DNA from 3 places in the Streptomyces sp. NPDC054047 genome. Region 1 is predicted to be linked to each of the others. Evidence: riboswitches for the same ligand, from Rfam matches in the RefSeq annotation. Region 1 holds a riboswitch; each other region holds the start of a gene.

What was found. A riboswitch is a leader RNA that binds a small molecule or an ion and turns the genes downstream of it on or off. The one in region 1 is predicted to bind cobalamin.
Region 2: it holds a riboswitch for cobalamin, as region 1 does, so the genes downstream of both, ACZ6ZP_RS27570 (ribonucleoside-diphosphate reductase subunit alpha) here and ACZ6ZP_RS02465 (ABC transporter substrate-binding protein) in region 1, are expected to answer to the same signal.
Region 3: it holds a riboswitch for cobalamin, as region 1 does, so the genes downstream of both, ACZ6ZP_RS23445 (energy-coupling factor ABC transporter permease) here and ACZ6ZP_RS02465 (ABC transporter substrate-binding protein) in region 1, are expected to answer to the same signal.

The regions. Positions count from the first base shown of each region.
Region 1 is NZ_JBVJKV010000001.1:524,685-531,901, reverse strand. Features, by position in the region: gene ACZ6ZP_RS02485 (DUF2252 domain-containing protein) at 1-136, shown strand, start outside; gene ACZ6ZP_RS02480 (HAD family hydrolase) at 133-1,263, opposite strand; gene ACZ6ZP_RS02475 (AraC family transcriptional regulator) at 1,459-2,322, shown strand; gene ACZ6ZP_RS02470 (VOC family protein) at 2,328-2,777, shown strand; cobalamin riboswitch at 2,785-2,970, shown strand; gene ACZ6ZP_RS02465 (ABC transporter substrate-binding protein) at 3,064-4,080, shown strand; gene ACZ6ZP_RS02460 (FecCD family ABC transporter permease) at 4,077-5,108, shown strand; gene ACZ6ZP_RS02455 (ABC transporter ATP-binding protein) at 5,165-5,974, shown strand; gene ACZ6ZP_RS02450 (MBL fold metallo-hydrolase) at 5,978-6,760, opposite strand; gene ACZ6ZP_RS02445 (CGNR zinc finger domain-containing protein) at 6,843-7,217, shown strand, end outside.
Region 2 is NZ_JBVJKV010000008.1:198,237-205,453, reverse strand. Features, by position in the region: gene mctP (monocarboxylate uptake permease MctP) at 1-788, shown strand, start outside; gene ACZ6ZP_RS27575 (hypothetical protein) at 874-1,581, opposite strand; cobalamin riboswitch at 1,681-1,804, shown strand; gene ACZ6ZP_RS27570 (ribonucleoside-diphosphate reductase subunit alpha) at 1,942-4,353, shown strand; gene ACZ6ZP_RS27565 (ribonucleotide-diphosphate reductase subunit beta) at 4,353-5,375, shown strand; gene ACZ6ZP_RS27560 (helix-turn-helix domain-containing protein) at 5,610-6,611, shown strand; gene ACZ6ZP_RS27555 (bifunctional albaflavenone monooxygenase/terpene synthase) at 6,565-7,217, opposite strand, start outside.
Region 3 is NZ_JBVJKV010000006.1:244,967-252,183, forward strand. Features, by position in the region: gene metE (5-methyltetrahydropteroyltriglutamate--homocysteine S-methyltransferase) at 1-705, opposite strand, end outside; cobalamin riboswitch at 864-1,081, opposite strand; cobalamin riboswitch at 1,336-1,519, shown strand; gene ACZ6ZP_RS23445 (energy-coupling factor ABC transporter permease) at 1,550-2,305, shown strand; gene ACZ6ZP_RS23450 (energy-coupling factor ABC transporter substrate-binding protein) at 2,305-2,715, shown strand; gene cbiQ (cobalt ECF transporter T component CbiQ) at 2,722-3,471, shown strand; gene ACZ6ZP_RS23460 (energy-coupling factor ABC transporter ATP-binding protein) at 3,468-4,349, shown strand; gene ACZ6ZP_RS23465 (MDR family MFS transporter) at 4,338-5,603, opposite strand; gene ACZ6ZP_RS23470 (ABC transporter permease subunit) at 5,624-7,217, opposite strand, start outside.

The DNA of each region.
Region 1 (7,217 bases):
CGGCTCCGACACGTTCGACCGTGCGATAGCGGACTTCGCGCTGCGCTACGCCGCGCAGAACGCCCAGGACCACGCGGCACTGACCGAGGCGATCGCCTCCGGCGTCGTGGACGCCGGAGGCCGGGACGACGACTAGCGGATCTCGTCCGGGACCACCGTCAGCCACCGCTTGTCCGCGGTCACCTTCTGGCCCAGCTCCCGCTGCCGGTCGGCGTTCTTCCGCTTCATGCCGTCCAGCTGCTTCATGTACGAGTCCTTGCGGTTGACCCAGACCCGCGCCCCGCCGTGCTCCACGTCTGCCGAGTGGAACAGCATCGGACCGTCGCTCGCCGGGGTGTCGCCGGCCACCAGGACGGGCTTCTTCCACTCGTCGATGTACGTGTTGATGGCCGCGGGCTTGCCCTGGAACCAGGTCAGCGGCGCCCACAGGTTCGGCGTCAGCTCACGCCCCGCCAGCTTCTTCTCGTCGAAGCGGCCCTCCGCGATCTCCTTGCGGGAGCTGGTGACCTCGCCCGTCTTGCGGTCCTTGAGCTGCAGCCCGACGCCGATGACGTTCTCGGGCTTCACGGCGTAGCCGTACTTGGGGTCGGCAAGGACCATGCGCACCAGGTCCTCGCTGGCCGCGCTCACCACGTAGACCTCGATGCCGTGCTTGCGCAGAGACTTGTAGAGCTCCTGCATGCCGGTGAAGAACTCCGGCGCCTCGACCTCGGTCCTGGTCAGCTTCCCGTCCTCGTAGTACTCGGCGGGGATCGGCTTGTCGTGGGCGAGGAGCTCGTCGACGTACCCCTTGAGCTGCTTGAGTGTGAAGCCGGAGAAGATCTGCGCGGCCCACGGGTAGCAGACCTGGTCGTCGACCTCGCACAGCCGGTTGTAGTAGCTGTAGAGGCTCTCCTTGTGCTTCGCCGTGTCCTTGAAGGGGATGATCTTCAGCGACGGGTCCATCGACTTGCGGGTCAGCACCCCCTTCATCTCCAGGAAGGGCAGGAGGGACTCCTCCAGGTCGTTGCGGTACGTCGTGTTGTCCGCGTCGAAGACGGCGTACGCGCCCTTGTGGCCGTTCTCCGCGATGACCTTGCCCAGCTTCTTCGCGACCGGCTCGGGCCAGTGCTTCAGCTCGGCCGCGGTCCTCGTGCTCCGCGCGGAGGCGTCCGCGGCCGTCGCGTCCGTGCTGGGCCAGAGCGCCGTCCCCGCCAGGACGGCCGCGGTGAGCGCGCCCGCCGTGCCGAGTACGGCCAGCTTGCTCTTTGCCTTTACTGCCATGTTTCTGTGCCCCCTGAGAGCGGTCTGCGCCCCGTCCGGAGCGGCGGGTCATCGTATGAGGTCGGACCGCGGATTCCCATGATCGACATCACCGGACGCAGGGGGCATGGGACGCATCTGCGCGGGTAGCCGCATCGGACGTTCGCCGGGCCTCGGGGCCTGCCTCTCGGGCCCGCCCATCGCATACTGGAAGGCATGGAGACCGTCTCCCCGGAGTTCGTGCGGGCCGCTCCGCGGCTCGACGGCATGGTGGTGTCCGCCGTCGGTTACCGCACCGAGGGGGAGCGGCCGGGCCTGCACCGCGGCCTGCCGTCCCCGTACCTGACGCTGATCTTCTCGCTGGACGGCCCCGTCGTCAGCGGCGCGAGCCCCGAGCAGGCGGGCGGCCCCGACGCCGACCGCACGGACATCGTCCTGGGCGGCCTGCACCAGTCCCCGGCCTACGTCGTGCGGCCCGAGCACGAGGCGGGCATCCAGCTCGCCGTGCACCCGCTCGCCGCCCGCGCCCTGTTCGGCGTACCGGCGTCGGAGCTCGCGGACGAGCTGGTGACGCCCGGCGCTGAGGTGATGGGCCGCAGCGCCGCCGACGTACGGGAGATGCTGTGCGAGCAGGGCGGCTGGGAGGAGCGATTCGCCTTCCTGTCGGCCTACTTGAGGCAGCGCGCGGCCGAGGAATCCGGCGGAACCGTACGCCCCGAGGTCGCCGAGGCCTGGGCCTGGCTGGCCCGGCACCGGGGCGTCGGCACCCTGCACGGCCTCTCCCGGCACGTCGCGCTCAGCGAACGCCGCCTGACCACGCTCTTCCGCGCCGAGACGGGCCTGAGCCCCAAGCAGGCGGGCCGCCTGATGCGCTTCCAGCGCGCACGCAACGCCGTCGTACGCCTCGTCGCCGCGGGCGCCGCCCCCGACCTGGCCCGTGTCGCCGCCGACTGCGGCTACTACGACCACTCCCACCTGGTGCGGGACTTCCGGCAGTACACCGGCGTCAGCCCCAGCGGCTGGCTGGCCGAAGAGTGCCGGAATATCCAAGCCGGGAGCCATGGCGGAGGCGAAGAGTAGGAGCCATGAACACCACCGAGAAGCAACAGCAGCCCCAGTCCACCTCCGCCGGGCGCGCGCCCGACGTCTGGCCGACGCTCCAGGCCCACGATGCCCCCGCCCTGATCGACTTCCTGGTCGGCACCGTCGGCTTCCTGCGCACCGCCGTCTACGAGGACGGCGACCGCGTGGCCCACGCCGAGCTCGACTGGCCCGAGGGCGGCGCGATCATGCTCGGCTCGTACGACGAGAAGTCCCAGGGCTGGTGCCTGAAACCGGGCACCTTCGGCGCGTATGTCGTCACCGACCACGTGGACGACCTCTACCAGCGGCTCAGCACCGCCGGGGTCGAGATCGTCCGCGAGATCGAGGACCAGCCGTACGGCAGCAGGGAGTTCGCGATCGCCGACCCCGAGGGCAACAAATGGTCCTTCGGCACCTACCGCGGCGCACCGAGGCCCGGTCAGCCGTCCTGACCCTGCGTGATAGCTTGCGAGCGCCAGTCAACCCACACCAGGGCCAGGGAATCCGGTGCGAATCCGGAACTGACGCGCAGCGGTGAGGGGGAACGGGCGGGGCCACGGCCACTGGGCGTCCACGGACGCCTGGGAAGGCGCCCCGCACGGCCGATCCCCGAGTCCGAAGACCTGCTGGCACCTTCGCCCGCGCACCGGGCGGCGGAGGTGACGAAGCAGGCCAGGCTCCGCGTATGAGCCGTGAGACTCAAGGGATCGTGTGTCCTCCACAGCCCGTCGTGTACGTATGCCCCTTCTCCTCGGCGTCGCCCTTTCGGCCACGCTGACCTCCTGCGGCGGCTCCGGCTCGTCGGCCTCCACCTCGGACGAGAAGGCCGCCGGCTACCCACTGACCCTGACCTCCTGCGGAAAGAAGGCGGAGATCAAGGCGCCGCCGCAGCGGGCGGTCTCCCTCGACCAGGGCTCCACCGAGATCCTGCTCTCCCTCGGCCTCGCGGACCGCATGGCCGGCACCGGGACCTGGACGGACCCGGTCCTGGAGGGCCTGGAGAAGGACAACGCCAAGGTCGAGCGGCTCGCCGACAGCTACCCCTCCTTCGAGAAGGTCCTCGCCCAGGAACCGGACTTCGTCACCGCGTCCTTCGAGGCGACGGTCAGCAAGGGCGGCGTCGCCGACCGCGCCAAGTTCGCCGAGCTCGGCGTACCCGCCTATGTCTCGCCCTCCGACTGCGCGGGCAAGGACAACAGCGGCGACGGCGACGGCCGCCGCGACAAGACGCTGACCATGGACACGGTCTACGGCGAGGTGCGCGACCTGTCCAAGGCGTTCGGCGTCGAGAAGCGCGGCGAACGCCTGATCGCGCGGCTCAAGGACCGGGTGGCGAAGGCGACCAAGGCGATGGACGCCTCCGACGCCTCGCTCCTCTACTGGTTCGCCAATTCCGACGCCCCCTACATCGCGGGCTGCTGCGGAGCGCCGGGCATCATCACCCGCGAGCTCGGCGCGAAGAACGTCTTCGACGACACCCGCGACGAGTGGCCCCAGATCAACTGGGAGACGGTGGCCGACCGCGACCCGGACGTCCTGGTCATCGGCGACCTCACCCGCAGGTCGCAGACCGCGGAGAGCGCGAAGAAGAAGATCGCGTTCCTGGAGTCCAACCCGGTCACCAAGAACCTGACCGCCGTGAAGAAGAAGCGGTACGTGCTGCTGAGCGGCCAGGCCATGAACCCGACGATCCGCACGGTGGACGGCGTGGAGCAAGTAGCCGACGCCTTGCGCGAGTTCGGGCTCGCCAAGTGACGCGAGCCCTCCCGGGCGGCATACGGCAGACCCTGCTCTGGACGGCGGGCCTCGCCGCCCTGGCCCTCTCCGTGGCGGTGGCCGTCACCATCGGCCCCGCCGACATCTCCGTACCGGACGTGTGGTCGGCGGTGGCGGCCCACCTCGGCTGGGGCGAGGCGACGCTGACGCCCATCCGGGACGGCATCGTCTGGAACCTGCGCATGCCGCGCACGCTGCTCGCGGCGGTCTGCGGCGCGGGCCTCGCGGTCTGCGGGACGGTCCTCCAGTCCCTCCTGCGCAACCCGCTCGCCGACCCCTTCGTGCTCGGCGTCTCCTCGGGGGCCTCCACGGGCGCGGTCGCGATCGTCGTCCTGGGGGTCGGCGGGGGAGTGGTGTCGATCTCGGCGGGCGCCTTCGTGGGCGCCGTGGTCTCGTTCGCCCTCGTCCTGCTGCTCAGCCACACCCTGGGCGGAAGCACCGACCGAGTGGTGCTGTCAGGGGTGGCGGCGATGCAGCTCTTCTCCGCGCTCACCTCGTTCGTGATCCTGACGTCGGGCGACGCGGAGACGACGCGGAGCGTCCTGTTCTGGCTGCTCGGCTCGTTGAGCGGGGTGGGCTGGACGGACGTCTGGATGTGCGGGGCGGTCCTCGTCCTCGCGCTCACCGTCTGCCTGGCGCACGCCCGCACCCTGGACGCATTCGTGTTCGGCCAGGACGCGGCGGCGACGCTGGGGGTCCATGTGGCCCGTACCCGGCTGATCCTGCTCTCCATCACGGCCCTGCTGACGGCGGCCCTGGTCAGCAGCGCGGGCGCCATCGGCTTCGTGGGCCTGGTCCTGCCGCACGCGGCCCGCGCCCTGGTCGGCTCCGGGCACGCGCGGCTGCTCCCGGTCACCGCGCTCGCGGGCGCGGTGTTCCTGGTGTGGGTGGACACGCTGGCCCGCACGGTCCTGGACCCGCAGGAGGTGCCGGTGGGGGTGGTGACGTCCCTGATCGGCGTACCGGCGTTCGTCCTGGTCCTCTACCGGACGCGGAAGACGACATGAGGGACGGCGTGACGTACGGGATGAAGGACGGCGTGACGGCCGACGTGACGTACGGGATGAAGGACAGCATTGCTTCGAACGCGGAACCGGGCCTGCGTGCCGACCGGGTGAGCAGGACCGCCGCGGGCCACCTCATCATCGACGGGGTGACCCTGGCCCCGCCCCCCGGAGCCACGGTCGGCCTCCTCGGCCCGAACGGCTCGGGCAAGTCCACCCTCCTGCGCATCCTGGCGGGGGTCCTGGCCCCGGCGTCGGGAGTGGTCACCCTGGACGGCCGGCCGCTGCGGGACGTGGGCCGCCGCACGGTGGCCCGCCGGGTGGCGGTGGTGGACCAGGACGCCACGACGCAGGTCGAGCTGTCGGTGCGGGAGGTCGTACGGCTGGGCCGCATCCCGCACCGCAGGCCGTGGTCGGGGGCGACGCCCCAGGACGAGGAGGCGGTCCGCGAGGCCCTGGCCCGCACGGGCCTCGCCGACCGCGCCACCCAGTCCTGGCACACGCTCTCCGGCGGTGAGCGCCAACGGGTCCAGATAGCAAGGGCGTTGGCCCAGACCCCCCGGGAACTCCTCCTGGACGAACCGACCAACCACCTGGACATCCAGCACCAGCTCGACCTCCTCGCCCTGGTGGCGGACCTCCCCCTGACCAGCGTGATCGCCCTGCACGACCTGAACCTGGCCGCCATGTTCTGCGACCAGGTCCTGGTCCTGCGCGAAGGTGTGGCCTACGCGGCGGGCACACCGGCCGAGGTGATCACGGAGGAGCTGATCGCGAAGGTGTACGGGGTGCGGGCGGTGGTGACGACGCTCGCGGACGAGGGCGACGGGAAGCCGCGCCCGTCGATCCGCTTCCTGCGGGCGGGCTGAGTATCAGGCCAGGTGCAGCCGGTCGGCGATCCCGGCGGCGGCGAAGGCGGAGACCAGTTCGTCCCGCCCCTCGGTGAAGTGGGCCCAGCTGTTGAAGTGGACGGGGACGACCCGGCGCGCCCCGAGGATCTTCGTGGCCTCGGCGGCCTGCGCGCTGTCCAGGACGAGCGGCTCGCCGTCGAAGAGGTAGGGGAAGCGGGGCGCCCCGGCGAAGAGGACGGCGGTGTCCACGGGCCCGAACCGCGCGGCCGTCTCCCGGACCGCGGCGAGCGAGGCGTTGTCGCCGCTGACGTAGACCGTGGGGAGACCGTCGCCGGTCAGGACGAAGCCGACGACCTCGCCGGTGACCGGTTCGACGTCCTCGCGCTTCCCGGGACCGTGGACGGCGGGCACGCCCGTCACCGTGACCCGCCCGTCGCCGCCGGGCCGGTCGAGCTCGACGGACTCCCAGTCGGCGAGGCCCTTGGCACTCCCGCCCAGGCGCTGCCCGCCACTGGGGGTGGTGAGGGTGAGCGGTACGTCGGCGAGCAGGGCGCGGCCCGAGGTGTCGAGGTTGTCGGGATGCTCGTCGTGCGAGAGCAGGACCACGTCGACGGGGCCGAGATCGGCGGGGGAGCCCGAAGCGGCGGCGGTCTTGGTCAGCCCGCCGCCGGGGGCCGGATAGTCGCCGGGCGCGTCGAAGGTGGGGTCGGTGAGGAACTTCAGGCCGCCGTACTCGAAGAGGGCGGTCGGGCCGCCGAAGACGCGTACGGAGATCTCGTCGTGGGTCGTGCCGGAAGCAGCCATGAAAGAAACACACCTCACGGATAGGGAAGCATTCATCCGTGAGAACCGTATCCGTCTCTCACGGATGAAGGCAAGGCGTACCATGAGATACGTGAAGGAGACCGTGACGGCCGAGCCCGCACCACCGCCCGCGCCGGGCGCTGAGCAGTACCCCGCACTCGATCTCGCCAACAGCGCCCTGACCCTGCCCGGCGGCCAGATCACCGACCTCCTCGGCACCCCGGCGGCCGCGAACCGGTGGCTCACCGAACGCGGCCTGGCCCCGGCGGACGCGGGCCTTCAGGAGATGTGCACGGCCCAGCTGCGAGCCCTGCGGGAACAGATCCGCTCCCTGCTCGCCGCCCGCGTCGAGGGATGCGCACCCCCGGCAAGCGCGCTCACAGCGGTCAACGAGGCCCTGACGAGAGCCCCCGCGGCGTCCCTGCTGCACTGGGACCGAGCCCGAGGCGCCCTCTAC
Region 2 (7,217 bases), on a different contig from region 1:
AGAGCCGCAACGTGATCCGCCGCAACACCACGATCCTGCCGCTCTACTCGCTGATGCTGGGCCTGCTCGCGCTGCTCGGCTTCATGGCGATCGCGGCCGGGGTCAAGGTGGAGAACGGGCAGCTGGCGATCCCGCAGCTGTTCGAGACGATGTTCCCCGACTGGTTCACCGGCGTCGCGTTCGCGGCCATCGGCATCGGCGCCCTGGTGCCGGCCGCCATCATGTCCATCGCGGCCGCGAATCTCTTCACCAGGAACATCTACAAGGACTTCATCAAGCCGGACGCGACACCGGCGCAGGAGACCAAGGTCTCCAAGCTGGTCTCGCTGCTCGTGAAGGTCGGCGCGCTCGCCTTCGTCCTCACCATGGACAAGACGGTCGCGATCAACTTCCAGCTCCTGGGCGGCATCTGGATCCTGCAGACCATGCCCGCGCTGGTCGGCGGCCTGTTCACGCGGTGGTTCCACCGCTGGGCGCTGCTCGCGGGCTGGGCGGTCGGCATGGTCTACGGAACGGTCGCCGCGTACGGCGTCGCGTCGCCGACGCAGAAGCACTTCGGCGGCTCGTCCGACGAGATCCCCGGCATCGGCGAGATCGGCTACATCGGACTCACGGCATTCGTCCTGAACGTGGTGGTCACGGTGGTCATGACGTTCGTCCTGCGCGCCATGAAGGCCCCTGACGGCATCGACGAGACCTCTCCCGGGGACTACACCGCGGACGTGGGCGACCCCGGCGTCGTGGAAGAGCTGCCGCCGGCCACGGTGGGGGCGCCGGGCGGGCACTGAGCCTGTTCTCGTACGGGCCTGTTCTTGTACGTACGTGACGCGGGCCGCCGGAGAAATCCGGCGGCCCGCTGTCGTACGTACCGCCCTACGAGGCCTTGTAGAGCTCCGTCCGGACCCGCGCCGCCGCCTTGGTCGCCAAGGAGATCGCCCGGTCCTTGTGCGGGCCCGCGTCCACCAGGACGAGCACGCCGCCGACCCGTACCTCGACCTTGTAGTGCCGAGTCTCCGCGTCGTGGTCGTCGCCCCCCTCGTACCGCTTGCTCTCGAGGATCGCCTCGTCGCCGAGGTCCGGCAGATCATCGACCGCGTGGTGCTCCACCACCGGGGCCGCGTCGGTGTCGACGGTGACACTGGGGCACGCCTTGTGGAGTTGCCGGCGCAGTTCGACATGGCGCCCGGCCCGCGCGTCCGGCATCGAGACCAGGGTCTGGGAGAGCACGGGGTCCCCTTCGTCGGCGATCGCGCCGGGGAAGGGAAGAATCGTCTGGCCGGCGCTGGCTCCCCGCATGCCGGACAGCTCCGCACTCGCCTCGTCGCCGGGATCGCAGGCGCCCCAGTCACCGCCCCCGTAGCCCCGGTTGAAGCCGCCCGTGCCGACGTCGGTCGCCTTGGCCCGCGGGCCGGTGGCCTTCGCCGGGAGCAGCGCCGACTTCAGCTCGGCGCCCGTGAAGCGCCTGCCGGGATCGACGTCGCCGTCGACACCCGCCGCCGAGGGCACCTGTTCCTCACCTTCGCCGCACCCGGCGAGCACCATCAGGAGTACCGCCGCGCAGCCCGCGCCCCGTCCTCGCACGCCGTCTCCCCCTGTTCGACGATCAGTTCGGCGCCACCCTAGGGGATACGCACGCCGACACAAGATGTGGGGCTGCGGCTCAGAGCCAGCACAAGATGTATGCTCGTGCTCGCTGTCGCCGCAGGGGAATCCGGTGCAAGTCCGGAACTGTCCCGCAACGGTGTATGAGTACGCATTTGTCGTGCTCGCAAGTCCGATGACCTGTCGACAGCGCACCCGTTCCGACCGGTCCGGGTGCCAACGACGTCCGGGCCTCGTGGAATGGGCTGGTGGACGCGGAGCGCGGCCCTGCCCTGGGCGGCCGCCCCGTGTGTCACTCCTGCCCTCCTCAAGGCTCCGAGCCGAGCGAGGGAGTGCTCCGTGACCATCGCGCCAGCCGAACCTGCGTCAGCGCAGACCACCGGCGGTCAGCAGACCACCGACGGCCCAGGAACCGCGCTGCTGCGTACCCTGACCGACCTCACCGCCGATCTCCCCGACGCCGAGCCCGGCAGAGTCGCCGCCGCCGCGCTGCGCGGCCGCTCGGCCAGGGGGGACGCAGAGAGCACAGCGGAGCTGCGGGAGCTGGCGACCGAGGCCGCCGCGGGGCTCATCTCCGAGGACCCGACGTACTCGCAGCTGGCGGCCAGGCTCCTCAGCCTCAGCATCCGTGACGAGGCCGCGTCGCAGGGAGTGCGCTCCTTCTCCGACTCGGTCGCCGTGGGGCACCGCGAGGGACTGATCGCGGACCGCACCGCCGCGTTCGTCACCGACCACGCCGAGCACCTGGACGGTCTCGTGGAGGCCGCCCTGGAGGACGGCGCCGACTTCCGCTTCGGCTACTTCGGCCTGCGCACCCTGCACAGCCGCTATCTCCTTCGCCACCCCATCACCCGGCACGTCATCGAGACCCCGCAGCACTTCATGCTGCGCGTCGCGAGCGGCCTCGCCGAAGACGACAGCCTGCGCTCGGTGGACGAAGTCGCCGCGCTGTACCGCCTGATGAGCCGCCTGGACTACCTGCCGTCCTCGCCGACGCTCTTCAACTCCGGCACCCGGCACCCGCAGATGTCCTCCTGCTACCTCCTCGACTCCCCGCTGGACGAGCTGGACTCCATCTACGACCGCTACCACCAGGTCGCGCGCCTCTCCAAGCACGCGGGCGGCATCGGCCTCTCGTTCTCCCGCATCCGCGCCCGCGGCTCGCTGATCCGCGGCACGAACGGCCACTCCAACGGCATCGTGCCGTTCCTCAAGACCCTGGACGCCTCCGTCGCCGCCGTGAACCAGGGCGGCCGCCGCAAGGGCGCCGCCGCGGTCTACCTGGAGACCTGGCACTCCGACATCGAGGAGTTCCTGGAGCTGCGCGACAACACGGGCGAGGACCAGCGGCGCACGCACAACCTCAACCTCGCGCACTGGATCCCGGACGAGTTCATGCGCCGGGTCGCCGCGAGCCAGGACTGGTCGCTGTTCTCGCCCGCCGACGTGCCCGAGCTCGTCGACCTGTGGGGCGAGGAGTTCGACGCCGCCTACCGCAAGGCCGAGGCCGCCGGGCTCGCCCGCAAGACCATCCCCGCCCGTGACCTCTACGGCCGGATGATGCGCACCCTGGCGCAGACCGGCAACGGCTGGATGACGTTCAAGGACGCCGCCAACCGCACCGCCAACCAGACGGCGGAGCCCGGCCACACGGTCCACTCCTCCAACCTCTGCACGGAGATCCTGGAGGTGACGGACGACGGCGAGACGGCCGTCTGCAACCTGGGTTCGGTGAACCTCGGCGCCTTCGTGGACACCGCCGCCGGCGACATCGACTGGGAGCGGCTCGACGAGACCGTCCGCACCGCCGTCACGTTCCTCGACCGCGTCGTCGACATCAACTTCTACCCGACCGAGCAGGCCGGCAGGTCGAACGCCCGGTGGCGTCCGGTGGGCCTGGGCGCGATGGGTCTGCAGGACGTCTTCTTCCAGCTGAAGCTGCCCTTCGACTCCCCCGCCGCGCGCGCCCTCTCCACGCGCATCGCCGAGCGGATCATGCTCGCCGCGTACGAGGCGTCCGCGACCCTCGCCGAGCGCAACGGACCGGTGCCCGCCTGGGAGAAGACCCGCACCGCGCGCGGCGTCCTGCACCCCGACCACTACGGCGTCGAGCTGACCTGGCCGGAGCGCTGGGCCGCGCTGCGCGAGCGCATCGCCGTGACCGGCATGCGCAACTCGCTGCTCCTCGCCATCGCGCCGACCGCCACGATCGCGTCCATCGCGGGCGTGTACGAGTGCATCGAGCCGCAGGTCTCCAACCTCTTCAAGCGCGAGACGCTGTCCGGCGAGTTCCTCCAGGTCAACGCCTACCTGGTGCAGGAGCTCAAACGGCTCGGCGTCTGGGACGCGCAGACCCGCGAGGCGCTGCGCGAGGCCAACGGCTCGGTGCAGGGCTTCAGCTGGATCCCCGCCGAGGTCCGCGACCTCTACCGCACCGCGTGGGAGATCCCGCAGCGCGGCCTGATCGACATGGCCGCCGCGCGCACGCCGTTCCTGGACCAGGCGCAGTCCCTGAACCTGTTCCTGGAGACGCCGACCATCGGCAAGCTCTCCTCCATGTACGCGTACGCCTGGCAGCAGGGCCTGAAGACCACGTACTACCTGCGCTCGCGCCCGGCGACCCGCATCGCCCGCGCGGCGGCCGGCCGCACCGAAGCCGCCGAGCCCGCCCCCGTACCCGCCCAGGCATCGGCCGAAGACGCCGTCGCCTGCTCCCTGGAAAACCCCGAGTCCTGCGAGGCCTGCCAGTAATGAGCTCCACCACCAACGCCGAGAAGAACCTCCTCGACCCGGGCTTCGAGCTGACTCTGCGCCCCATGCGCTACCCCGACTTCTACGAGCGCTACCGGGACGCGATCAAGAACACCTGGACCGTCGAGGAGGTCGACCTCCACTCGGACGTCGCCGACCTCGCCAAGCTCTCGCCCGGCGAGCAGCACATGATCGGCCGCCTGGTCGCGTTCTTCGCGACCGGCGACTCGATCGTCTCCAACAACCTCGTGCTCACGCTCTACAAGCACATCAACTCCCCCGAGGCGCGGCTCTACTTGAGCCGTCAGCTCTTCGAGGAGGCCGTGCACGTCCAGTTCTATCTGACGCTGCTCGACACCTATCTGCCCGACCCGGAGGACCGCGCGGCGGCCTTCGACGCGGTCGAGGAGATCCCCTCCATCCGCGAGAAGGCCGAGTTCTGCTTCCGCTGGATGGACTCCGTCGAGAAGATGGACCGCCTGGAGAGCAAGGCGGACCGCCGCCGCTTCCTGCTGAACCTGATCTGCTTCGCCGCGTGCATCGAGGGGCTCTTCTTCTACGGTGCCTTCGCCTACGTCTACTGGTTCCGCTCGCGCGGTCTGCTGCACGGCCTGGCGACCGGCACGAACTGGGTCTTCCGTGACGAGACGATGCACATGAGCTTCGCCTTCGACGTCGTCGACACCGTCCGCAAGGAGGAGCCGGAGCTCTTCGACGACGCGCTGGAGCAGCAGGTCACCGACATGCTCAAGGAGGCCGTCGAGGCCGAGCTGCAGTTCGCGCGCGACCTGTGCGGTGAGGGCCTGCCCGGCATGAACACCGACTCCATGCGCGAGTACCTGCAGTGCGTCGCCGACCAGCGCCTCCAGCGGCTCGGGTTCGCGCCGGTCTACGGCTCGTCAAACCCGTTCTCGTTCATGGAGCTCCAGGGTGTCCAGGAGCTGACCAACTTCTTCGAGCGGCGTCCTTCGGCCTACCAGGTCGCGGTCGAGGGTTCGGTCTCCTTCGACGACGACTTCTAGTCCGTCCTGGCTGCGCGGGGCGCGTTCCGCCTCGCGCAGCTCGCGGTCGATCCGGCGGTCGTGGAGGTACCCGACGAGCGAGGGTGCGGCCAGCAGGAGGAGGACGGTCAGGACGGTCGCGTATCCGAGGAATGCGTTCATGTCCTCACTGTCCTGCGCGCCGGACGGCGACGGCAGTGGCAGCACTGCCACACACCATCGACTTACTGCCACTCCTGCGGCAGACTGACGGACATGCTGAAGAACGTGGCCGTGGCGCTGCTGGACGGCGTGAACCCCTTCGAACTCGGCGTCGTCTGCGAGGTGTTCGGCCTCGACCGGAGCGACGAGGGCCTTCCTCTGTACGACTTCGCGGTGGTCGCCGCCGAGGACGGGCCGCTGAGCAACCACGCGGGGTTCTCGATCACCACTCCGCACGGCCTCGACCGGCTCGAGGAGGCCGATCTCATCGCGGTCCCCGCGGGCCAGTCGTTCGTGGACCGCGACTACCCCGAGGATCTGCTCGCCGCCCTGCGCCGCGCGGTGGACCGCGGGGCCCGCGTCCTCTCGGTCTGCTCCGGCGTCTTCGTGCTCGGCGCGGCGGGGCTGCTCGAAGGCCGCCGCTGCGCCGTGCACTGGCGGCACGCCGCGGAGCTCGCGGTGCGCCATCCGCGCGCCAAGGTCGAGCCCGACGTCCTGTACGTGGACGAGGGGCCCGTGATCACCTCGGCGGGCACCGCGGCCGGGATCGACGCCTGCCTGCACATCGTGCGCCAGGAGCACGGCACCGAGGTCGCCAACGCCATCGCCCGGCGCATGGTCGTACCGCCCCATCGCGACGGCGGCCAGGCACAGTTCGTGGAGCGTCCGCTGCCGCGCACGGCGTGCGACACCGTGGGCGGGGTGCTCGCCTGGATGGAGCGCCATCTGGATTCGGACATCACCGTCGAGCGGCTCGCCGAGCGGGCGCACATGTCGCCGCGCACCTTCGCGCGCCGCTTCCAGCAGGAGACCGGCACCACGCCCTACCGCTGGCTCCTGCGTCAACGGGTGCTCCTGGCGCAGGAGTTGCTGGAGAGCTCGGACGAGACGGTGGACGCCATCGCCGGGCGTGCCGGTTTCGGCAACGCCGCGGCGATGCGCCACCAGTTCCTGCGGGCGCTCGGCACCACGCCGAACGCCTACCGCCGCACCTTCCGCGGCCCGGCGGTCAGCGCCTCTCGGCCCGCAGAAGGAGCTTCTTCGGCTGCAGCGTGATGCCGATCTTCGCCTCGGCGTCGGTCTCCGCGACCGGCGCCAGGTGCCACTTCGGGGCCACCGTCCCCAGGATGATGGCGAGTTCGGCCAGACTGAAATGGTCGCCCGGGCACTTGCGGTTGCCGGTCCCGAACGGCATCATCGCGAACTCCGGTACGTCCGAAGCCCGTTCCGGATTCCACCGGTCCGGGTCGAACCGGAGATGCTGCTCGAAGGAACGCGGATCGCGCTGCATCGCGTACACGCTGTAGACGATGTCGGCGTTGGCCGGAATGCGATAGCCACCCAGGGTGGTTTCTCCCACCGACCTGCGGGTGAATATCCAGGCGGCCGGTTGTATACGCATGGCCTCGGTGACGACATTCCGCGTGTGCGGAAGGTCCTTGAGGTCGGCGAATGTGATCTCGCGGTCCGGCGCGACGGAATTTACCTCTTCAACCAGTCGCCTTTCCTGCTCGGGGTGTTCGGCCAGCAGATGGAACGTCCACGCCAGGGTCGAGGCGATATTCTCGGCCCCCGCCACGACGAGAGAGATCACGTGGTCGTGGATCTCCTGATCGCCGAGCGGCCGGCCCGACTCGTCGTGCGCCCGCAGCATTTCGGCCA
Region 3 (7,217 bases), on a different contig from region 1:
GTAGGCGCGCGCGGCGGCGTTGAGTTCGGCCGGGGTGCGGTCCTGGACCAGGGCGGGCTCGTCGAGCTGCACCCACTCGGCGCCCGCGGCGCGCAGGTCGGCGAGGACCTCGGCGTACACGGGAAGCAGACGGTCCAGGAGGGTGAGCGGCTCGAAGCCGGCGGCCACGCCGGGCGCGGGCTTGGCGAGCAGCAGATAGGTGACCGGGCCGACGAGGACCGGGCGGGCCGCGAGGCCGAGCGCGATCGCCTCCTTCAGCTCGGCGACCTGCTTGGCCGAGTCGGCGGTGAAGACGGTGTCCGGGCCCAGCTCCGGTACGAGGTAGTGGTAGTTGGTGTCGAACCACTTGGTCATCTCCAGCGGCGCCACGTCCTGGGTGCCGCGGGCCATCGCGAAGTATCCGTCGAGCGGATCGGTGTCGACGGCCTCGCGGTGCCGCTGGGGGACCGCGCCGACCATGACGCTGGTGTCCAGGACGTGGTCGTAGTACGAGAAGTCGCCGGTCGGCACTTCGTCGATGCCGGCGTCGGCCAGATGCCGCCAGGTGGACCGGCGCAGCTGCGCCGCGGTGTCCCGGAGGGCGTCGGCGGTGACGCGGCCCTTCCAGTACCCCTCGACGGCCTTCTTCAGTTCCCGGTCGGGGCCCTGGCGGGGGTAGCCGTACACGGTGGACCGTGCTGCCGCGGCTGCGGACTTCGCTGTCACGGAAATCTCCTTCGCGAGATGACTCCTGAGCATCCCGGGGACGGGACACGGACGCGAAGGGATGACGGACTGGATGGACCGAACGCGCGCCTGCGGCTGCTCCACCTGATCCGACGCCGACCCGCCCACGAGGTCACCGGGATGTCCGCACGTGAGGGGTCACGTACGGGCAACGGGCAGGTCTTCGGACTCGCGGGCACACCTGCCGAAACAAGTTCCTACTGGCCGTCGCTTCCCGGATCCGCGCTCGGATCCAGTGCTCATGACGGCGGTCGTTCCCACTCACCGCTGCGGGGCAGTCCCGGATTCCCACCGGGTTCCCTCTTACGACGCTCCTGCCTGGCGGACAGGGCGAACCAGCTGCACCGGTCAGGCTAAGGGGTGGTCCGGCCTCTTGGGCAGTACTGATCACATTCCGGACCGTGAGGTGAGACACGGCGGCGGGGCGGTCCGCCATCAGCTCCAGGACCCTCGCGCGATCGATGGCCCCGCCCCTCCTGAACCTCGCGCGTACGGGGCGCGCACGGCCGAGGCACATGGGCTGACCAGGGGCGTACGCCCTGGTCGTGTGCGCTCGCGCGTGCCACAGCCGGGGCGGTCCCGCAAGTTGTCAGGAGGCTCGATCGAGCACTAGGGTCACCACGCCTTGGTGCTCGGGAAATCCGGTGTGATGCCGGTGCGGCCCTCGCCACTGTGATCGGGAAGTCCGGCTCCAGCCCTCGCGGCAGCCACTGGGTGCTCACGCACCCGGGAAGGCGGAGTCCGGTCGGTACGACCCGTCAGCCAGGAGACCGGCCAAGGCGCGTTGTCCATCCACGAGGTGCTGGAGAGGGTCTGCTTAGCCATGCACATAGCCGAGGGTTTCCTCCCGCCGGCGCACGCGATCGCCTGGGGCGTAGCGTCCGCGCCGTTCGTCGTCCACGGAGTCCGCTCCCTGACGCGTGAGGTCAAGGAGCACCCGGAGAGCACCCTGCTCCTGGGCGCATCCGGCGCCTTCACTTTCGTCCTTTCCGCACTGAAGATCCCCTCCGTCACGGGCAGTTGCTCGCACCCGACGGGCACGGGCCTCGGCGCGATCCTGTTCCGGCCGCCGATCATGGCGGTCCTCGGCACCATCACGCTGCTGTTCCAGGCGCTGCTGCTGGCCCACGGCGGGCTCACCACGCTCGGCGCCAACGTGTTCTCCATGGCGATCGTCGGGCCATGGGCCGGATACGCCGTCTACAGCCTCCTGAAGCGGTACGACGTGCCGCTCATGGTCGCCGTGTTCTTCGGCGCCTTCGTCGCCGACCTGTCCACGTACTGCGTCACCAGCGTCCAGCTGGCCCTGGCGTTCCCCGACCCGAGCAGCGGATTCCTCGGCGCCCTGGGCAAGTTCGGCGGCATCTTCGCCGTCACCCAGATCCCGCTGGCCGTCAGCGAGGGCCTGCTCACCGTCGTGGTGATGCGGCTGCTCGTGCAGTCGAGCAAGGGCGAGCTCACGCGGCTCGGCGTCCTGCTGCGGGGCAAGTCGTCAGCGGCCGTGACCGCAGAGAAGAACGTGACGGCAGAGAAGAACGTGACGACGGAGAAGCAGACGGAGACGGGGGCCAGCGCCTGATGAGCCGCAACGCGAAGATCAACACTCTGCTCCTCCTCATCGTCGCCGCGCTCGCCGTGCTGCCGCTGGCGCTCGGTCTCGGCGACGACGAGAAGGAGCCGTTCGCCGGGGCCGACGCCCAGGCCGAGACCGCGATCACCGAGATCGAGCCGGACTACGAACCCTGGTTCTCGCCGCTGTACGAACCCCCCTCCGGGGAGATCGAGTCCGCGCTCTTCGCCCTTCAGGCGGCGCTGGGCGCGGGCGTCCTCGCGTACTACTTCGGTCTGCGCAAGGGACGCCGCCAGGGCGCCGAGCTCGCACTGGCCGAGAAGGCCGCCACAGCCGAGAAGGCCGCCACAGCCGGGAAGGCCGCCACGGAGCGGACCGCCGACGGGGAGAGCGCCCGGGCCGAGACCGAGCAGGTCTGACCCCGCGTGCTGCCCATCGACGCGGCGGCGCACAGCAGTCGCTGGCGCCGCCGCCACCCCGTGGACAAGGCCGTGCTCGGCCTCGGTTTCACCGTCCTCGCCGTCTCTCTGCCGCCCTGGCCGGGTGCCGCCCTGGTCCTGGTCGCCGCGCTCGCCGTACTGCTCGGGCCCGCCGGTGTGCCGCCGCGCAAACTGTGGCGCGCCTACCGCGTGCCGCTCGGCTTCTGCGTCACCGGCGCCCTGACCCTGATCGTGCAACTCGGCGGCCCCGAAGGGTTCGTCACGCTCGCCGACGGCGGCCCCGCACGCGCGGGCGGTCTGCTCCTGCGCACGTCGGCGGCCTCGCTCGGCGTCCTGCTCTTCGCCTTCACCACGCCCATGTCGGACCTGCTGCCCCGCCTGGTGAAGGCGGGCGTACCGGCGCCGGTCGTGGACGTGGCCCTCGTCATGTACCGCATGAGCTTCCTGCTCCTGGACTCCATGAGCAGGATCCGGCAGGCGCAGGCCGCGCGCCTGGGCCACACCACCCGGGCCGCCACCTGGCGTTCGCTGGGCGGCCTCGGCGCCACCGCGTTCGTGCGCGCCTTCGACCGGGCGGGCCGGCTGCAGGCGGGGCTCGCCGGGCGCGGCTACGACGGGACGCTGCGGGTGCTCGTGCCCGACGCCCGGATCTCCCGCGGCTTCGTGGCCGTCAGCGCGGTACTCCTCACGGGCCTGGTGGCCCTCACCCTCGTACTGGAAAGGCTTCTTCCATGAGCGAGCCGAGCGCTCCTCGCGAACCGGGCGAGTCCTTGGTCGCTCTGCGCGCCGCCTCCTACGCCTACGAGGACGGGCCCACCGTGCTCAGCGGCCTGGACTTCGATGTCACCGAGGGGCGCGCTCTCGCGCTGCTCGGGCGCAACGGCAGCGGCAAGACCACCCTCATGCGGCTGCTCAGCGGCGGACTGCGCCCGGACCGGGGCGGATTGACGCTCGGGGGCACGCCCGTGACGTACGACCGCAAGGGCCTGACCCGGCTGCGCACCACCGTTCAGCTGGTCGTCCAGGACCCGGACGACCAGTTGTTCGCCGCCTCGGTCGAGCAGGACGTGTCCTTCGGGCCGCTCAACCTGGGGCTGTCCGATGCCGAGGTGCGGGCACGGGTCGCCGAGGCGCTGACCGCGCTGGACATCAGCGCCCTGGCGGACCGCCCCACCCATCTGCTCTCCTACGGCCAGCGCAAGCGGACGGCCATCGCCGGAGCCGTGGCGATGCGTCCGCGCGTACTGATCCTCGACGAGCCGACCGCCGGGCTCGACCCCGACGGACAGGAACGCCTCCTGACCACGCTGCAAGGCCTGCGGGACGCAGGGACGACGGTGGTCATGGCCACCCATGACGTGGACCTGGCCCTGCGCTGGGCGGACGACGCGGCGCTGCTCACCCCCTCGGGAGTGCGCACGGGGCCGGTCGCGGAGATGCTGGCCCACCGCGACCTCCTGGCACAGGCGGGCCTTCGCCTGCCGTGGGGGATCGCCGTCGCGGAGCTGCTGCGGACCAAGGGCCTGCTGGCCGGGGCGGGCGAAGGGCCGCGCACCCCCGAGGAGTTGGCGGCCCTCACGGCTCCGGCGATGCCCGGCGCGTCAGCCGGCTGACCGGGCCGGGGCCGGGGTGCGGCCGGGCAGGAGCGCCACGGCCAGCAGCGGGACCACGGCGAGCGCGAGCCACGGCACCCAGGGCGGCAGTCCCGCGTCCAGGAGCGAGCCGGTCGCGGCGCTGCCCGCGAGGACGATCAGACCGGACACCGAGGACATGGCGCCGGTGTACAGGCCGAGCCTGCCGTCACGCGTGAGATCGGGGACCCAGGCGCGCGCGGCCGGGGCGACCAGCATCTGCCCGAGCGTGAGCAGGACCACGAACCCGGCGGCGGGCAGCAGCCCGGCCGCACCCGTCCAGGCGGCAGGCCGCGCGAGGGCCACGACGGCGAACCCGACGGAGATGAGCACGAGCCCGGCGGCCATGGAGCGCCGCTGGTCGAGCCGGCCCGCGGCCCAGTGGGTGACCGGCAGCTGCGTGGTCACCACCAGGATCGAGGAGAGGGCGAAGAGCCAGGCAAGCGGCGCCTGTGACCCCGCCGTGCGCTCCACCTCGGCCGGGAGGGCGAGATAGAGCTGGTTGTACGCCAGGAGATAGGCGCCGTACGCCCCGCACACCGCCAGGAAACGCCGGTTGCGCAGCATCTCGCCCACGCCTCCTCGTACGCGGATCCGCTCCCGCCCGGGGATGCGCTGGGGCAGCAGCCACAGGTGCCCGGCCAGGACGAGGACGAAGACCCCGGCCCCGGCCAGGCACACGGTGCGGAAGTCCACGGACAGCAACAGCGCGCCGAGGAGCGGACCGAGGAACGCACCGGCCTGGCCCGCCACGGTGAGCAGGGCCAGGACGCGGGTCCGAGGGCCGCGGCCCTCCTCCTCCCAGAGGACGGCCTGCCGGGCGACCTCGGATTCCACGGCGGGGGAGAACAGGGCGGCGGCGAACCCGATCAGGAGGACCGCCCCGATGACCGACCAGGTTTGTTGCGCGTACCCGAGCCAGGCGAAACCGGCGATCCGCAGCACGCAGCCGCTGAGCACGACCGGCCGTACGCCGTACCGGTCGGTCAGGGCGCCGCCCACGACGAACAGCCCTTGCTGGCTGAACGTCCGCAGGCCGAGCACGAGACCGACCAGCCAGCCCGCCATGCCGATCGCCGCGCCCAGGTGCTCGGCCAGAAAGGGCAGGACGGCGAAGAAGCCGATGTTGAAGGCGAGTTGGGTCAGGATCAGCAGCCGGAGCAGCGGGGACAGGTTCGGCCAGGTCCGCTCGCGGGGCGACCGCTGCCCGGCGCGGGACCGGAGCGTGGCGGGCAGGGGCAGCAGACGTCGACCGCTCACCGGGCGGCCGTCCCTGCCGTGGTCAACTCCCGCTTCACAGGCGGTACGTCGGCTGCGCGGGGCGGGTCTTCGGGCCGCCGCCCGCGCCGCAGCCACCGAGGAATCGGTACGCCGCCCGCCGCCGTCACCGCGAGGGCTCCCAGCAGGGCGAGCGCGGCTGCCGGGGCGAGCAGCGCCCAGGGGGCGCGTTCGGCGTAGGGCTGGTTCTCGGCGAGGAGCAGGCCCCACTCGGGGGACGGCGGCTGGGCGCCGAGGCCGAGGAAGCCGAGGGCTGCCAGGGCCAGCGCGACGCCGGGGAGTCGAAGCAGCGCGTGGCGGGTGACGGGAGGCAGTACCGCGGGCAGCAGATGGTGCCGGAGCTGGTGGCGACGGCCCGCGCCCAGGCTGCGGGTGGCCGTCAAGTGCAGGGTGGCGCGCTCCTGGAGCAGCAGGGCAGCCGTATGGGCGGCCAGGGGGACCCAGGCCACGGAGGCCACCGCGATGGCCGGGGTGGCCGCGCCGCTGCCCGCGACACCGGCGACGAGCAGGCCCGCGAGCGTGGGCGGTATGGCGTTGAGCGTGTCGAGGAGCGGGCCGGAGAACCGGGGCAGGAGGCCGAGCAGGACACCGGCCACCAGGGCGAAGGCGCTGATCCCCAGGGCCAGGGCGAGGGTGTGCAGCGCGCCGTGCCCGACCCGGGCCAGCACATCGCGCCCCAAGGCGTCCGTGCCGAACGGGTGCGCCCAGGACGGCGACTGGAGCCGGGCCGCGGTGTCCAGGGCGAGGGGATCGCGGGCCAGGCTGAGCAGGACGACGCCCAGGAGCAGTCCGCCGTACAGCAGCGGCATCCGGCTCGGCGCGGGTGACGCCGGGCTGTGCAGGGTCGGCAGCGCGCCGTCGCGCAGGGCGGGACCGCTCGTGAACCGGGCCGCGAGGCGGAAGAGGCCGCCCGCCACGGCGGCGAGCAGCACGAGCGCGAGCGTGCCCGCCTGAAGGACGGGCAGATCCTGCGCCACCGCGGCCTGGAGGGTGGTGCGGCCGAGCCCGGGGATGTCGAAGATCTGCTCCACGGCGACCGCGCCGCCGGTCAGGCCCACGACGAACAGGCCGACGTTCGGCAGCAGTCCGGGGACGCAGCGGCGCAGCGCGTGGCAGGCGATGCGTCGACTCGGGATGCCGCGGGCCGCGGCGGCCCGCGCCCACGGCTCGGCGAAGGCACCGGGCAGCAGGTCGTCGATGAGCCGCCCGAGCAGCGCCCCGGCGGGCAGGCCCAGCGAGACCGCGGGCAGTACGAGCCACTGGGGCCCGTACCAGCCGAGGGCTGGCAGCCAGCCCAACTGCACGCCGACCACGGTGGCGAGCACCGACGCGGTCAGGAACTCGGGCAGCGCGGCAAGCATCGCGGCGCCGCCGCGCGAGGTCCGGCGCCCGGAGAGCCGCCGCCGGGAGCCGAGCCACAGCGTGCGGGCGCACACCGCGCCGGCCGTGAGAACGGCCACGGCCAAGGCCACGGACATCAGCAGCAACGACACGCCCAGGGACTGCGCCACGGAGGGCAGGACCGCGTCGCCGGAGATCCACGACCGTCCGGCGTCCCCGCGCAGCAGCCCG